Regions from separate parts of the Bradyrhizobium sp. HKCCYLR20261 genome, predicted to be linked through region 1. Evidence: predicted binding sites of a transcription regulator. Region 1 holds the regulator's gene; each other region holds the start of a gene.
The links. The regulator LexA, encoded in region 1, represses DNA repair genes until DNA is damaged. The targets are predictions, from matches to a motif close to TGTTCNNNNTGTGTTCNG.
Positions count from the first base shown of each region.

Region 2: uvrA (excinuclease ABC subunit UvrA) is a predicted target of LexA. The motif match lies at 1,514-1,531, and genes of this name have one in related genera.
Region 3: ACQR1L_RS32400 (helicase-related protein) is a predicted target of LexA. The motif match lies at 1,405-1,422, and genes of this name have one in related genera.
Region 4: ACQR1L_RS01345 (ribonuclease T2 family protein) is a predicted target of LexA. The motif match lies at 2,504-2,521, and genes of this name have one in related genera.

Region 1 is NZ_JBNPUZ010000006.1:379,971-384,180, reverse strand. Features, by position in the region: gene ACQR1L_RS17175 (ComEC/Rec2 family competence protein) at 1-569, shown strand, start outside; gene ACQR1L_RS17170 (hypothetical protein) at 708-1,145, opposite strand; gene lexA (transcriptional repressor LexA) at 1,427-2,128, opposite strand; gene ACQR1L_RS17160 (molybdopterin molybdotransferase MoeA) at 2,336-3,547, opposite strand; gene ACQR1L_RS17155 (alpha/beta fold hydrolase) at 3,669-4,210, opposite strand, start outside.
Region 2 is NZ_JBNPUZ010000006.1:265,208-269,417, reverse strand. Features, by position in the region: gene uvrA (excinuclease ABC subunit UvrA) at 1-1,421, opposite strand, end outside; gene ACQR1L_RS16605 (outer membrane protein) at 1,692-2,345, opposite strand; gene ACQR1L_RS16600 (outer membrane protein) at 2,638-3,366, opposite strand; gene ACQR1L_RS16595 (outer membrane protein) at 3,581-4,210, opposite strand, start outside.
Region 3 is NZ_JBNPUZ010000024.1:3,303-7,512, reverse strand. Features, by position in the region: gene ACQR1L_RS32405 (DUF3108 domain-containing protein) at 248-1,027, shown strand; gene ACQR1L_RS32400 (helicase-related protein) at 1,565-4,210, shown strand, end outside.
Region 4 is NZ_JBNPUZ010000001.1:290,807-295,016, forward strand. Features, by position in the region: gene ACQR1L_RS01325 (ATP-binding protein) at 1-749, shown strand, start outside; gene ACQR1L_RS01330 (DUF3617 domain-containing protein) at 855-1,403, opposite strand; gene ACQR1L_RS01335 (hypothetical protein) at 1,502-1,807, opposite strand; gene ACQR1L_RS01340 (hypothetical protein) at 1,975-2,454, shown strand; gene ACQR1L_RS01345 (ribonuclease T2 family protein) at 2,562-3,266, shown strand; gene ACQR1L_RS01350 (23S rRNA (adenine(2030)-N(6))-methyltransferase RlmJ) at 3,406-4,210, shown strand, end outside.

The sequences.
Region 1 (4,210 bases):
CGGCGGCCACGGCCTGGGCCGCGATGACGCCCCGTCCCGATATTCTCGTCTCCGGCGATGGCCGCGCGGTGGCCGTCCGCGGCCGCGACGGACGCCTGCATGTGATGCGCAGCGGCAAGGACGTGTTCGTCACCAAGGAATGGCTCGCGGCCGACGCCGACGCGCGGCTGCCCGCCGATTCGTCGCTTGGTGACGGCGTGTCCTGTGACGAGCAGGGCTGCGTGGTCGCGATGGCAGACGGCCGCATCGTCGCGCTGGCGCTGCGGGTCGATGCACTTGCCGACGATTGCACCCGCGCCGCGCTGGTGGTGACGGCGCGCTCGGCCCCACAGTCGTGCGAGGCTGCCGTGATCGACCGTCCGCGCCTGCAGCAGCAGGGGGCCTTGATGCTCGTGCAGAACGGCAAGGGCCTTGCCGTCACGCCGGTGCGCGCCGACGGCACGGGCCGGCCGTGGTGGCCGGCACCCGCCGAGCCCAGCGAGTTCGAGGCGACGCTGACGCCGCGCGCGCCACCGTCGCGCGCGCAGGACGCGACACCGCCTGACACGGAGCAGGCTGGAGAGGATTAGTCCTTGGGTCGAATGCAGCACACGACACCGGCGCCGCAACGGTCGGCTCCGGAGTAGAGCCGGTCGACGATTGCGGCGTCAGCGTGCGATCCGCATGACAATGAGCTGACGCTCAGCCCATCGAATGTTGCGCGTGGCTCAGGTGATGCTGATGCGGCGGATTGGCGTCGGCTGCTGCGCCGGCGCCTCCTCCGCGATCTCGCGTCGTTCGCCCGGCTGCTTGCTGACCGGCAATTGCAGCACGGTGACGCGCTGGCCCTCGCAGAGCTGAGTCACCAGCACATGGCGTCCATCCGCGAACTCGATCGCGTCGTGATGGCGGTCGGGAATGTGCTTCTCGATGGTGTTGAACTTGGCGACGCGCTCGCGGATCGTGCGGGTCCACAGCCAGCGGCTGTCGTAGCGAACGTCCTCGGCAAAGGCGAGCTCGGTGCCGGGCAGCATGCAGACCGCGACGGTCGGCTCGCTTTCCAAGGCGAAGCCGCGGGTCGCGGTGCCGCGGAACGTCGTCGAGATCAGCGTCTCGCCGACTTTGGCGGGACGGGAGGCAACGGCATGGAGGCTGTAGTCACACATCGGATCGCTCCTCGTTCAGAGATAGCTGACCCACGCTCCCCCCGGACAGGCGCAGGCCTCTATCAGAGTGGACATCGGGAGCGATGTTAGCGCGCGCTTCGCGGCAATTCTGCGCTGATCTGCAGTGCGCGCGGGCGCTGCCGATCACAAGCGTTTGAGTGTGCCGCGCTGCACATCATGATGTGCATTCTCAACTGACTCATAAATAGGCGGCCGCGAGTCCGGGCGGCTCACACCGCCGATCTGCTGGGCAGATCCGGCGGCCTCGCAGACGCCGGGACTCAGTACTTCCGGTACAGCCCGACCAGCTTGCCCTGGATCTTCACCCGGTTGGGCGGCAGGATGCGCACCTCATACGCCGTGTTGGCCGGCTCCAGGGCGATCGACGCGCCGCGGCGGCGGAAGCGCTTCAACGTCGCTTCCTCGTCGTCGATCAGCGCCACGACGATGTCGCCGGTGTCGGCGGACTCGTTGCGCTGGATCAGCGCCATGTCGCCGTCGAGGATGCCGGCGTCGACCATCGAATCGCCGCGGACTTCGAGCGCGTAGTGTTCGCCATTGCCAAGCATGTCGGCCGGCACGCTGATGGTGTGGCTGCGCGTCTGCAGCGCCTCGATCGGCGTACCCGCGGCAATCCGGCCCATCACCGGCACCGCGACGGGACGCTCACCATCGTCGAGCGCCGGTGTCGATGTGCGAACCTTGCCGAGATTGCCCTCGATCACCGACGGCGTGAAGCCGCCGCGCCGGTTGTTGGCGGCCTGCGAGAGCTCGGGCAGCTTGATCACCTCGATCGCGCGGGCGCGATTGGGCAGCCGGCGGATGAAGCCGCGCTCTTCGAGAGCTGTAATCAGCCGATGGATGCCGGACTTGGAGCGCAGGTCGAGCGCATCCTTCATCTCGTCGAAGGACGGCGGCACGCCGGCTTCCTTGAGCCGTTCGTTGATGAACCGCAGAAGTTCGTACTGTTTGCGCGTCAGCATCTCGACCTGGTCCCCGGTTGGTTGTCGTCCGAAGTTCTCAAGAGCTCTTGCGTCCCAGAGCCAGACTGGACGACCGTCATTCACGTCACCCGCAACATACTAAAAACAAATCATGAACGGACACTATCTGTTCGATGTGTGTTCTGCAATCCTAAAAATATGATGAATGGACCGAGCTTTACCGGAGGAAGCCCACCCACCGACGCCTCACCTGGGCAGGCGCAGGATCTCGCAAGGGCTGCCTGCGGGAGCCTTCGGCGCGAAGGCCGGACGGATCACCAGCGCCTGCGAAAGCGCGAGATTCCCGAGCAGAGACGAATCCTGCTGGTTCACCGGCGTGGCGATCAGCGTGCCGTCGGGGCGCTCTTCCAACTGCGCGCGCAGATAGTCCTCGCGTGAGTCGTTCGGCCCGAGTTCGCGGCCGAGCAGGGCGGTCTCGCGCGGCGGCGCGACCTCCTCGCGCCCGAGCAGGGCACGAATCAGCGGCACCAGGAACAGGATGGCGCAGACATAGGACGACACCGGGTTGCCCGGCAGGCCGATCACCCTCATGCCGCCGAGCCGGCCGTGCATCATCGGCTTGCCCGGCCGCATCGCGATCTTCCAGAACGCCATCTCGACGCCTTCGGCCTCGAGGGCTTGCTTGACCAGATCATGGTCGCCGACCGAGGCGCCGCCGGTGGTGATCAAGATATCTGCGCCGGACTCGCGTGCCCGGCGGATGCCGGCCACGGTGGCCTCCATCGTGTCGACGGCGATGCCGAGATCAATCGGCTCGGCACCCTCGCTACGCACCAGCGCCCGCAGCGCATAGCCGTTGGAGTAGACGATCTGGCCGGGACCGGGCTCGGAGCCCGGCATCACCAGTTCGTCGCCGGTCGCGAGCAGCGCCACCTTGGGCCGCCGCCGCACCGGCAGCGCCGGATGATTCATGCTGGCCGCCAGCGACAGGTCGCGGTCGCTGAGCCGGCGTCCGGCCTTCAGCAGCACCATGCCCTGGTGGAAGTCGACGCCAGCGGGGCGGATGTGCCGGCCCTTGATGGCGGCCTCATTGACGACCACATGGCCGCCCTCCGCGGTCGTATCCTCCTGGATGACGACCGCATCGGCGCCCTCCGGCACGACGCCGCCGGTGAAGATGCGCGCCGCCTCGCCAGCGCCGACCACGCGATCGAACGGCCGCCCGGCCGCGACCTCGCCGATCACCTTGAGCTTGGCGCCCGGCCTGTCGGCATCGGCCGCCCGCAGCGCGTAACCGTCCATCGCCGACATCGCCTCCGGCGGCTGCGTCCGCAGTGCTGCCAGGTCGCGCGCCAGGATGCGGTGGAATGCCTCGTCCAGCCCGACCATCTCCTCAGGCAGCGGCTCGGCGCCGGCAAGCACCGCGGACAACGCATCGGACACCGGCATCAAGGCCATCAGAGTTCCTTTGGAAGGAAGCGGACGAGTCGAGGGAGTCGCGTTCTAACCGAACGCGCAGGGCGGGGCCAAGGGGCCAATCCGACCGGTGCCTTGGGGAGCAGCCTCGCGCGGGGCGCTCTTACAATGTGGCGAGAAACCTCGTGATCAGTCCGGTGACCTCCGCGGGCTGTTCGAGGCTCGGCAGATGCGCAACACCGGTGATCCCGTGACCGGCCGCGTTCGGCATCGTCGCAGCAAGCAATCGGCTTCGCTCCTGGATATGAGGAAAGTCGAGGTCGCCCCAGATCACGAGCGCCGGCGCGGTGATCTCGCCGAGGCGCGGGAAGGCAGGTGTCACGTCGAGACTTGCGCCCACCGGCGCTGCGCGCAGCGCGGCGGCGTTCTTCTGCAGAAACATGTCGCGCAACTCGCCCGATACGCGCCCATCAGGTGCGAGCGGACCGTCGAGCCAGAGATGCGCCTTGAGCATGCTGACGCGGTCCCAATCGCGTGCCGCCTCTGCTGCGGCGACATCGCGCAGCAGCGCCGTGATGGCCGGTGGGTAGACCGGCTCTGGCGCTCCGCTGATCGATGGCGCGATCAGAACGAGGGCACGTGTCCGCGACGGCTGCGCCAGCGCGAAGTCGAGCGCGATCTTTCCGCCTTGCGAACAGGCGACAA
Region 2 (4,210 bases), 110 kb from region 1:
ACGCTGAGGTTGGAGATCTCGCCGATATGCTTGCCGCCGACCTTGACGCACAGCGCCTCGGGCTTCAGCCGGAACCCCTTGCAGCCGGCGCAGGGCACGTCGTTGAAATATTTGCCGAGCTCCTCGCGCGCCCATTCGCTCTCGGTCTCGCGGAAGCGGCGCTCGATGTTGGTGATGACACCTTCGAACGGCTTCTTGGTGTCGTAAGAGCGGACGCCGTCCTCATAGGTGAACTTGATCTCGTCATCGCCGGAGCCGTGCAGCAGCGCGTTCTGCGTCTTCTTCGGCAGGTCCTTCCACTTGGTGTCGAGCGTGAACTTGTAGAACTTGCCGAGCGCGGTCAGCGTCTGCAAATAATAGGGCGAGGACGACTTGGCCCAGGGCGCGATCGCGCCCTTGCGCAGGGTCACATCCTTGTCGGGAATGACGAGGTCGGCATCGACATGCTGCTCGACGCCCAGGCCGCCGCATTCCGGGCAGGCGCCATAGGGATTGTTGAACGAGAACAGCCGCGGCTCGATCTCGGGGATGGTGAAGCCGGAGACCGGGCAGGCAAACTTCTCCGAGAACAGGATGCGCTCGGGCCCGCTCTTGTCGTGAATTTTTGCCGTCTTCTTCTTTTCCTTCTCCTCCGCCGGCGCAGCGGAGGCGGGGGCGTCGGCGAATTCGACGACGGCCAAGCCCTCGGCGAGCTTCAGTGCGGTCTCGAAACTTTCGGCGAGGCGCTGGCCGATGTCGGGGCGCACGACGATGCGGTCGACGACGACGTCGATGTCGTGCGGGAATTTCTTGTCGAGAACAGGCGCCTCGGCGAGCTCGTGGAAGGTGCCGTCGATCTTGACGCGCTGAAAACCCTTCTTGAGGTATTCGGCGAGCTCCTTCTTGTACTCGCCCTTGCGTCCGCGCACGACCGGCGCCAGCAGATACAGGCGCGTGCCCTCGGGCAGCGCCAGCACGCGGTCGACCATCTGCGACACCGTCTGGCTCTCGATCGGCAGGCCGGTCGCGGGCGAGTAGGGCACGCCGACGCGCGCCCAGAGCAGGCGCATGTAGTCGTAGATCTCGGTAACGGTGCCGACGGTCGAGCGCGGATTCTTCGACGTCGTCTTCTGCTCGATCGAGATCGCCGGCGACAGGCCGTCGATCTGGTCGACATCCGGCTTCTGCATCATCTCGAGGAACTGGCGCGCATAGGCCGACAGCGATTCGACGTAGCGGCGCTGGCCCTCGGCATAGATCGTGTCGAAGGCGAGCGACGACTTGCCGGAACCGGAGAGGCCGGTGAACACCACGAGCTTGTCGCGCGGGATCTCGACGTCGATGTTTTTCAGATTGTGCTCGCGGGCGCCGCGGATGGTGATCGCCCGCAGGCTCGACGAGTTGGCTTGCGCGCGCTGCTTGGCCTTGAGCACTTCATCCATGACGATTGTCCCACGGCGCAAGGCTGCGCCATCGTTGCAGGCGCGTTACGCCGGAAGCCGGCCATCGGACGCCAGAGGGGAAAAGGTATCGTCGGAACGTAGGAAGAACGAGGGCGGATTTCCAGTGCCGCAGGCGAATCATCAACAATGCGCTTGGCGAATGGCAGCGACTGGCAGGAGCGGGCGGTTCCGCTCGCGACTTCCAGGCCAAAGAAAAAGCCTCCGCCCTTGCGAGCGGAGGCTGTGTGCGTTGGCCCGGAGGCGTCGTTCTTAGAAGTGGTAATTCACACCGACCTGCACGGTGTGCAGGTTGAGGTCGCCGCTCGGAAGCGCGCCGCCGAAGTAGGACTTGCTGCCGAAGCTCTTGTAGAGGTACTCGGCCTTCACCGACCACTTCGGAGCGAACATCCACTCGCCACCCGCGCCGACCGTCCAGCCGCTCAGGAACTGGCTGTCCGAGACGCCCACGCCGAGCGCCGAAAGCGTGATCTTGTTGTCGGCCCAGGCGTAACCGCCGGTGGCATACAGCAGAGTCGGACCGAAAGCGTAGCCGATGCGGCCGCGGACAGTACCGGTAGCGTCCATCTTGCTTGCGACGCTGACGGCCCCGAAGCCCGGGACCACACCACCAACCGAGTCCTTGATGTCGGCCCAGGCAGCGTCGGCCTCAAGGCCGAATACCCAGTTCGCGCTCTGCCAGTTGTAGCCAACGGTACCGCCGACCAATCCGCCCTTCGGGCTGAGGAGGCCGCCGTTGTCCGTGGTGGCGTAACCGCCCATGGCACCGATGTAGAAGCCGGTCCAGAGCTCCACCGGCGCGAGAACCGGGGCCTTGGTGTAGGTCGGGCGCGCAGCGAGATCAGCAGCGGCAGCGGGAGCGGCCAGGGCGGCCAGGGCCACGGTCGCGAGCAGGATCTTCTTCATTCTTGTCTCCAGTTTAGTCCTTGAAGTCCGCGTCGCACCGAAAACCTTACGCACGAAACAGACTCACCCGTTCAAGTTGACGGGGGTCCTATAGCCCGGTTCCGAGCGGATTGCCGTCACCCTGAAGCCACACTCGGGACGAAACCGCGTTTTTACGGGTGGGTTCCCGAAAGCCTTTGCCACACAATGGCTTGGTTCCCTGTGTGACCGGGCTGCAGAGGTGGCGTGCGGGCAACAAAAAAGGCCGGCTGAGCGCCGGCCTTTCCCAAAAACACAACTGAGTAACGGCCGATCAATACTTCGCGACGACTGGCCCGCCGAAGCGATAGTTCAAGCGCGCCGTGAACAGGTCGACGTCCTGCTTGATGTTGTCGTTCTGGGTGAAGACCGCGCCGCGGAACGGAACGTTCGTGGTGCCCATGAAGAGGTGGTCGTATTCGAAGCCGACCGACCAGTTCGGCGCGAAGGCGTATTCGACGCCGGCGCCGACGGAGGCGCCCCATTTGTGCACGGTCGTGGTGGCCAGCACCGTGTTGACCACGCCGGAAAAGATCTCGTACTTGGTGTCGGTCACGGCCGCGCCGCCCTTGGCGTAGAGCAGGGCGTCGCCGAAGGAGTAGCCGATCTGGCCGGTGAACAGGCCGAAGGCTGTGAGCTTGGTGCGGTTGCGGTCGGGAACGAACAGCGGCGTGGCATTGTTGCCGGTCAGATCGGCCCAATTGCCTTGCGCCTCCAGACCGAACACGACCTGGCCCATCTGCCAGCGATAGCCGAACTGACCGCCCACGGTGCCGCCGGTCGCGTTGTGGCAGCCCTCGGCACGGCCATCCGCCAGCGTCCAGCAATTGCGGCTCGTGCCATAGCCACCGTTGATGCCCAGGTAGAAACCGCTCCAATCGTTGATGGCGACGATCATCGGCGGCGCCTTGGTGTACGGACGGGCCGCCATGTCGGCCGCCGAAGCGGAGGTGGCGGTTGCGATACCAACGAGGGCCGTCGTGATCACAAGCAACTTCTTCATCAAATTCTCCCCCAAGGAGTTGGATTGACTAGCGATGGGGAAGTCATACACGCGGGCCTCCGGTGAGGCTGTAACGCTTCAGCCACAAGGCCGAAAAAGCGTTATAAATCATATATTTATCACGAAATGGCCGCTCCGACGCCGGGCTCCTGACACGAAAAAGGCCGGCGCTGGGGCCGGCCTTCTCGAAGCGGTATCGAGCGGCGAGTTTGCCTCAGTAGCGGGTGCTCGCCGGACCGCCGAATCGATAGTTCACACGCACCGTGGCCATGTCGATGTCCTGCTTGATCGTATCGGTCCGCGCCGCCACCGTCGCCGTGGCGGGGAAGTTGATGTCGCGCGACCCCATGAACAGATGATCGTACTCGACCGCGACCGACCAGTTCGGCGCGAAGCCGAACTCGACGCCGGTGCCCACGGTGCCGCCCCAGCGGGTCTCGCTGGCGGAGTCGAGCTGCGTGCCCACGGGGACGATCAGGGCCGTGTTCGCCGTGCCGGTGTATTTGTTATGGGCCACGGCGGCGCCGCCCTTTACGTACCAGAGCACGTTGCCCCAGGCGTAGCCGACCTGGCCGGTGAACAGGCCGATGGCGTCGGTCTTGGTGGTGTTGGTCACGCCGGCGGCGAGTGCAGCGGTGCTGGCGTTGGATTTCTTGAGGTCGGTCCAGTCGCCCTGAGCTTCCACGCCGAACACCCAGTTCGCCGCCTGCCAGCGGTAACCGACCTGGCCGCCGATCAGGCCGCTGGTCGCGCTGTGGCAGCCTTCCGACTGCGTCGGGACCACCGGCACGCCAGCGACGTTGTTCAGGGTCCAGCAGTTGCGGCTCCAATCGGCGCCGCCATT
Region 3 (4,210 bases), on a different contig from region 1:
CGGGACGGTGGCAGCGTGACGCGGCTTCGCCGGGATGCGGTCCGGGCGCAAAGCGCTGGACAATCGGCCAGAGAGCGACCGGTTGGCGTTGTTCAGGCGTGTTTTTGGCGTAAGTAACACCCGTGGCGCGGCGCAGAGGCCGACGGCCCGGTCAACGGATCGGCAGGATCATTTCGACGTGACGAACAGCTCGGCCTTCTTCCGTTCTCGGCGCCTCGCGGCGGCCGGATCCCTCGCGGCCCTCCTGATGCTGACGCCGCAGGTGGTTCGCGCGCAAGCCAGGCTCGATGCCCAGTACGAGGCATCTCTGGCCGGTATTCCCGTGGGGAAGGGCACCTGGGCCATCGAGATCGGCGATGATCAATACGGCGCTTCTGTCCAGGGCGGCACGGCCGGCCTGCTCAAGAGCTTTTCGCAGGGCTCGGGCAACGGCTCGGTGCAGGGTCGCGTCGTCAACGGCGCGTTGGTTGCCCAGAGCTATCAGGCCTCGACCACCACGGGAAAGAAATCCGAGCAGATCCGCATCAACCTGCAGAACGGCACGGTGAAGGATTTTGCCATCGAGCCGACACCGCCGGTCGATCCCGACCGCATTCCGGTGACCGATGCGCACAAGCGCGGCGTGTTCGATCCGATGACCGCGTCGCTCGTGCGCGTGCCCGGGAACGGCGAGCTGCTGTCGCCGGAGTCCTGCCGTGGCGCGGCGCCGATCTTCGACGGCCGGATGCGCTATGAGCTCAAGCTCGACTACAAGCGCATGGAGAACGTCAAGGCGGAGAAGGGCTATCGCGGCCCCGCGCTGGTCTGCGCGATCTACTTCACGCCCGTCGCGGGCTACATCCCCGATCGGCCGGTCATCAAATATCTGGCCCAGGCCCGCAACATGGAAGTCTTCTTCGTGCCGCTCGCGGGCACGCGGGTGCTGGTGCCGTTCCGGGTGGTGATCCCGACATCGTTCGGCACGGCGATGCTGGAAGCGACGACCTTCATCACCCAGGCGACGCCGCACGTTGCCAAGACGCAGTAGCGCCTGCATCTCCCTGTTGCGTGTTCCTGCCCTTCGCTCCGGACAGTCTCCCAGAAGCTGGCGCCGGATACAGACGCCGTGGCGAGATCTCCGAGCGTTGGTTCGATGATGTTGCTTGGGCTGTCGCCGGACTTCCGGGGCGAGCCGAGCCCAAACGCGTGCATGGCGAGACCTGCTTCATCGCGCGCGAATCCGTTTGACTCTTGCCTCGATCTGATTCGACTCGGGACCGGCGCAAACGCACTCCGGTTCCCTCGCGAAAGCGTTGCTTGTCGAGCCCGCGAAAACTTGATCTAGTGCCGAGGAGATCGCAGAGCGCGAGATGTTGCGGTGAACGAAGCCGGAAAGACGCTGGAGTCAGCGATTCCTTCGTGATTCGTTCTCAAGGCGTTCCGAAGCTTAAGCTGCGTCCCTATATGCGTCACAGTATGAGACAGGGGTGAGGAGCGCAGCCTCTCAACAACAACGACAAATCCAGCATCCATCGCGCCTGACCCGCGCGCCTGCAACGCCGGCTTCGAGACCCACATTTAACGAATGGCTTTTTCGTCTTCTTCGGCTGCCTCGCCTTTCGAGCGCATGTCCGACCGTGCATCCGACCGTGCTCCTGGAAGCGGCGTCACCGCCGTGCTCGGTCCCACCAACACCGGCAAGACACATCTCGCGATCGAGCGCATGCTGGCGCACTCGTCCGGGATCATCGGCCTGCCGCTGCGGCTGCTTGCGCGCGAGGTCTACAACAAGATCGCCGATCGCGTCGGCAGCGAGGCCGTCGCGCTGATCACCGGCGAGGAGAAGATCAAGCCGAAGAGCCCGCGCTATTGGGTGTCGACGGTCGAGGCCATGCCGCGCGATCTCGACGTGTCGTTCCTCGCTGTCGACGAGATCCAGATCGCCTCCGATCTCGAGCGTGGCCACGTCTTCACCGACCGCATCCTCAACCGGCGCGGCCGCGACGAGACGCTGCTGCTCGGGGCTGCGACGATGCGTCCGATCATCGAGCGGCTGCTGCCCGGCGCCTCGATGGTGACGCGGCCGCGGCTCTCGCAGCTCGAATTCGCGGGCGACCGCAAGATCACGCGGCAGCCGCGGCGGACCGCGATCGTCGCGTTCTCAGCCGATGAGGTCTATGCGATCGCGGAACTGATCCGCCGCCAGCATGGCGGCGCGGCCGTCGTGCTCGGCTCGCTGTCGCCGCGGACCCGCAACGCGCAGGTGGCGATGTTCCAGAACGGCGACGTCGACTATCTCGTCGCCACCGACGCCATCGGCATGGGGCTCAACCTCGACGTCGATCACGTCGCCTTTGCCTCCGACCGCAAATATGACGGTTATCAGTTCCGCCGCCTGACGCCGTCGGAATTTGCCCAGATCGCAGGCCGCGCCGGCCGCGCAACGCGCAACGGGACCTTCGGCACCACCGGGCGTTGTGCGCCGTTCGAGCCCGAGCTCGTCAACGCGCTGCAGAACCACACCTTCGATACCGTGAAGGTGCTGCAATGGCGCAATTCGAAGCTGGATTTTGCGTCGCTGAGCGCGCTGCAGGTGTCATTGGCGCTGGCGCCGTCGCACGAGGCGCTGACGCGTGCGCCGATCGCCGAGGACCTGCGGGTGCTCGACCACGCCGCGCGCGATGCCGAGGTGCGCGACATGGCGCATGGCGCAGCGGCCGTCGAGCGGCTATGGGAGACCTGTCAGATTCCGGACTATCGCCGGCTGTCGCCCGCCGCGCATTCCGAGCTCGTGACCACCGTGTTCGGCTTCCTGATGCAGAAGGGGCGCATTCCCGACGCCTGGTACGCCGCCCAGGTCGATCAGGCCGACCGCGTCGACGGCGACATCGACACGCTGTCGGGCCGGATTGCACAGATTCGCACCTGGACCTTCGTCGCGAACCGGCCGGACTGGCTGCGTGATCCCGATTATTGGCAGGGGATTACCCGCGACCTCGAAAATAAATTGTCAGACGCCCTTCATGAACGGCTCACGGAGCGTTTCGTTGATCGTCGTACCAGTGTATTGATGCGGCGCCTGCGGGAGAACAGTGTTTTGAATACGGAAATCGGCAAGACCGGCGAAGTGATCGTTGAAGGGCATGCGATCGGCCGCCTGGATGGATTCACCTTCGCGCCCGACGCCGCCGAAGCCGGCTCCGAGGCCAAGGCTCTGCAGGCTGCTGCCCAGAAGGCCCTGGCCGGCGAGATCGAGGCGCGTGCCGAGAAACTGTCCAATGCGCCGGACGAGCACATCGTGCTGACGGCCGATGGCACGCTGCGCTGGACCGGCGATGCCGTGGCCAAGCTGGTCGCGGCAGACGACGCCCTGCACCCGCGCCTGCGCATCATCGCCGACGAGCGGCTCACGGGAGCCGCGCGCGACAAGGTGCAGGCCCGCCTCGATCTGTGGCTCAAGACGCATATCGAGAAGCTGCTCGGCCCGCTGTTCGAACTGTCCAAGGCCGAGGACATCACCGGCATCGCCCGCGGCATCGCCTTCCAGCTTGTCGAGGCGCTCGGCGTCATCGAGCGCAACAAGATCGCCGGCGAGATGAAGGATCTCGACCAGCCTTCGCGCGCCACCTTGCGCAAATACGGCGTGCGTTTTGGCGCCTACCACATCTACGTCCCCGCGCTGCTGAAGCCGGCCGCGCGCGCGCTGGCCGCGCTGCTGTGGGCCGAGAAGCAGGGCAATGTCGACATGTCCGCGCTGACCGGCGCGCAACATCTGGCAAGCTCGGGCCGCACCTCGTTCCCGGTCGACAAGGCGCTGCCGCGCGACGCCTATCGCGTGCTTGGCTACAAGCAGGCGGGCGAGCGCGCCGTGCGCGTCGACATCCTGGAACGGCTTGCCGATCTGATTCGTCCCGCTCTGGCGTGGCGCGAGAATACGCAGGGCGAGAAGCCGGCGGGCGCCTTCGACGGCCGTGGTTTCGTCGTGACTCAGGCCATGACCTCGCTCACCGGCTCGGCCGGCGAGGACTTCGCCTCGATCCTTCGCGCGCTCGGCTATCGCATGGAGAAGCGCCCGCCGCTGCCGCCCAAGAAGGTCGAGACGCCGGCCGAGACTCCCGTCGAGCAGCCGGCGGAGGCTGTTGCCGCGGAGGCCGCGCCGGCCGAGACGGCATCCGCCGATGTTGCGCCGGCGACCGCCGCCGAGCCGTCGGACGCGCAGGTGCCGACGGTC
Region 4 (4,210 bases), on a different contig from region 1:
GCCTCGCCGACGCCGCAGAGAGCTTCGGCAAGGGCCGCGAGGTGCCGAACTTCCGGCCGCGCGGCGCGCGCGAGGTGCGGCGCGCGGCGCATGCGTTTCTGGAGATGAAGGCCCGCATCGAGCGCGCGATGGAGCAGCGCACGGCGATGCTGGCCGGTGTCAGCCACGACCTCCGCACCATCCTGACGCGCTTCAAGCTCGAACTGGCGCTGCTCGGCGACAGTCCCGAGATCGACGCCATGCGCAAGGACGTCGACGAGATGTCGCACATGCTGGAGGACTATCTGGCGTTCGCGCGCGGCGACAATGGCGAGATCGCGCAGCCGACCGACATCTCGAACGCGCTGGAGGAATTGCGCGGCGATGCCGAGCGCAACGGTCATTCCGCCACGGTGTCGTTCCACGGCCTGCCGGTGGTGACGGTGAAGCCGCAGGCGCTGAAGCGCTGCCTCGGCAATCTCGTCTCCAACGCCGCGCGCCACGCTGACGCCATCGCCATCACTGGCCATCGCGACCACCGCTACCTCACCATCACCGTCGACGATGACGGTCCCGGCATTCCCGCGGCCATGCGCGAGGAGGTGTTCAAGCCGTTCCTGCGGTTGGACGACGCCCGCAACCAGGACGAAGGCGGCACCGGCCTCGGCCTCGCCATCGCCCGCGACATCGCGCGGTCGCATGGCGGCGACATTACCCTGAGCGACAGCCCGATGGGCGGCTTGCGGGCGAGCGTGCGGATTCCGGTGTAGGCGCAGCGCTGCGCGGCAGTCGGAGTCGATATCTCACAACACGGGCAGTGCGCTCCCCTCCCCCTTGCGGGGAGGGGAGCGCACCGGGCCCGCGGCGAGAGGCTGCTACTTCACGCCCGGGATCAGGTTCTTCAGCTTGTTCATGTCCTTGATGTTCATCTTCATGCCGCCGGGCATGACGATGTCGCCGGGCTTCTGGTCCGGCTTGCAGGCGCCGAGCCATTTGGCCTCGATCGTCATGGCGGTGTCCTTCACGCCCGTCGTGCCTGCGGCGCCGCCCTGGACCTTTGACATCGTCTTCACCGTGTAGGCCGAGTTGAAGTCGCCGGTGATGTCGGCATGCGACGTCGTATTGATGCCACCGAAATTGCAGACGGAATCGCTGACATAGCCGGTCGCCGTCTTCTGGATCTCCTGCTTGGAGCAGACCTGCTGCGCCATCGGCGAAGCGAAGTTGTTCATCTCCTTGTCGGTCGACTCGTCGGTGCAATGCTGCATCGTCGCGTCCGGCTGCTGGCTGCCGGACCGCATCATCTTCAGCTCCCATAGCCCCGCCTTGCGGACCGGCAGGTCCACGGCGCGAGCCTCATGGCTGGCGGCCACACTGAGAAGGCAGCAGGCCAACAGGCCGAGGGCGGTGCGGGTGCGGGTCATCAGCTTCGTTCCAGATTGTTGCGCGATGCCGGAGCGAATGCCGCCAAAAGATGGCAATTAGGAGAACGTCGATCGAGCGAACGGCAGTGGATCGAAGATCAGTACAGCGTCCGCAGCGGCCGTTGCGCCGAGCCGTAAGGTACCCAGCGGCAGGCGAACGACACATAGCCGCCATAGCGGGCGTCGACGGCCTTGAACTTCGCGACCTTGCCGTAGGAGGCGCAATGATCCACCGCGAGCTGGCGCGCATCGGTGGTCTGGGCCAGCTGATAGGCGATGATGCCGCCGGTGTCGTTGCCCTTGAAGGCCGGCACATAGTCAGCCTGGGCGGATGCGACCGCCAACAGCGTCCCGACGGCCGCGAGGCCTGCAGTCTTCACGAGTCCGGCCTTCAGCGTCCGCATTGCAATCTCCTTGAGCTGGCTGCCATTCTAAAGGTCCTGTCCGGCCAAGAAAAGAACACCGCGCCCGGGTTAACAGGACTAATCGTGGAGTGTTGCCGCGTTGCACTTGACCTCCTGTGGCCGCCACGGCACGGTCCACGCTCCCGGATCAGACTTGCGGACGCCCCATGCGCGACTTCAGCACCTCCTTTAAGACGCTCGGCATCAAGACGTTCGGCGCCGCCTGCGGCGCGCTGCTCGCCGGCCTCGTCGCGAGCGCTCCGGCCCAGGCCGCCAATCCGCTGGAGATGAATTTCTGGCTGTCCGGTCCGAAATATGAAGGCCGGGTCGCACCCTGCGAAGCGGCCATTCCGACCGTGGTGTCGCGCTTCCAGGAGAAGGAAAGCACCTTCTGGAATTCGTCGCTGACCATCACCGGCGTCGCGAACGTGCATGAGATCGCCTTCCGTCCCTGGCAGTCCGACAACATTCCGCGCCGCTTCTGCACCGGCAGCGTGATGATCAGCGACGGCAAGGCGCGCACCGTGAATTTCTCGATCATCGAGGACGGCGGCTTTGCGGGCTATGATCAGGGCGTCGAGTTCTGCGTCGTCGGCCTCGACCGCAACTGGGCCTACAATCCGGCCTGCCGCGCCGCCAAGCCCTGAGTCGCTGACACCAGCCGAATCAGTCGGCCGCCCGCGCGGGCGGCCTTTTTGTTCTTGAAATGTTCCGACGGACTGCTACCCTCCCGGCATTGTCCGGGGAGCCCGCCATGTCCGATTGCCTGCGTCGACCTGCCGTCCGTGTATCCCAACTGGTTGCCTGCCTCGCGCTCCTGCTCTGCCTGCTGGCGGCCCTGCCCGTGCGGGCCCAGGACCGCCGTCAGAATGCGCCCGGCGCATTCGACTTCTACGTGCTGTCGCTGTCCTGGTCGCCCTCGTTCTGCGCCGAGGCCGAGGAGCGCGGCGGCCGCGGCAGCAAGTCGCAGCAATGCAGCGGCCGGCCCTACTCCTTCGTCGTGCATGGGCTGTGGCCGCAATATGAGACCGGCTATCCCGAATATTGCGAGCAGCCGGCGCCGCGCCTGCCGCGCAACATCATGACCTCAATGCTGGACCTGATGCCGGCGCCGGGGCTGATCTACAACGAATGGGACAAGCACGGCACCTGCGCCGGCCTGTCGGCGAAGGCCTATTTCGAGGCAATCCGCAAAGCGCGCGCCGCGATCAAGATCCCGCCGGAGTTTCTCGATCTGGCGCAGGCCAAGACGGTCTCGCCGGCCGCCGTCGAGGACGCCTTCATCAAGGCCAATCCCAAGCTCACGACGTCAGGCATAGCCGTGACATGCAATCGCACCCGGCTCAGCGAAGTGCGTATCTGCCTGTCGAAGGATCTGGAATTCCGCAGCTGCGACGAGGTCGACCGCCAGGCCTGCCGCCGCGACGAGGTCAACATGCCGCCGGTGCGCGGCGGCTAAAATTTCGCCGAGAGAGCGGTGGCAGCGCCCCTGCTATCGCCATACGTCGATGTCGGCGCGGCCGGCAGATGCAGCGTCATGAACCGCCGGCGCATCGACGGGGTACCCTTTTGGCGCGGAACGGCGTAACCCGTGCGGCATGAACTACCGACACGCCTTTCACGCCGGCGGCTTTGCCGACGTCATCAAGCACATCGTGCTGACGCGCATCCTGGTCTACCTCCAGGAGAAGCCGGCGGCATTCCGAGTGATCGACACCCATGCCGGCGCCGGCCTCTATGATCTCACCGGCGACGAGGCCACGCGCAGCGGCGAATATCTCACCGGCATCGCACGGCTGCTGCAGGCGCGGCTGTCCGAGCCGGCCTATGCACTGTTGTCGCCATATCTCGACATCGTCAGATCGTTCAATCCGAAAGCCGAGCTCGTCGCCTATCCCGGCTCGCCGCTGATCGCACGCGCGCTCCTACGGCCGCAGGACCGCATGACCCTGTGCGAGCTGGCGCCGGTGCCGCGCAAGCAACTGATCGACGTGCTGCGCCGCGACACCCAGGCCCGCGTCGTCGATCTCGACGGCTGGGTCGCCCTGCCCGCCTTCGTGCCGCCGAACGAGCGCCGCGGCGTGGTGCTGATCGATCCGGCCTTCGAGGCCAAGGATGAGTTCGCGCGGCTCGCCGAGCGCTTCGCCGCAGCCTATGTGAAGTGGCAGACCGGTATCTATGTGCTGTGGTATCCCGCCAAGACCCGCCGCGCGAACGAGGAACTGACCGATCGTGTCGCAGAGCTGGTCGGTAGCTCCAAGCCGGCGGGCAAGCTGTTGCGACTCGAGTTCAGCGTTGCACCGCAAATCGAGGGGGAGGCGCTGACCTCGACGGGACTGCTGATCGTCAACCCTCCCTGGACATTGCATGATGAGTTGAAGCTCATCATGCAGGAGTTGCAGC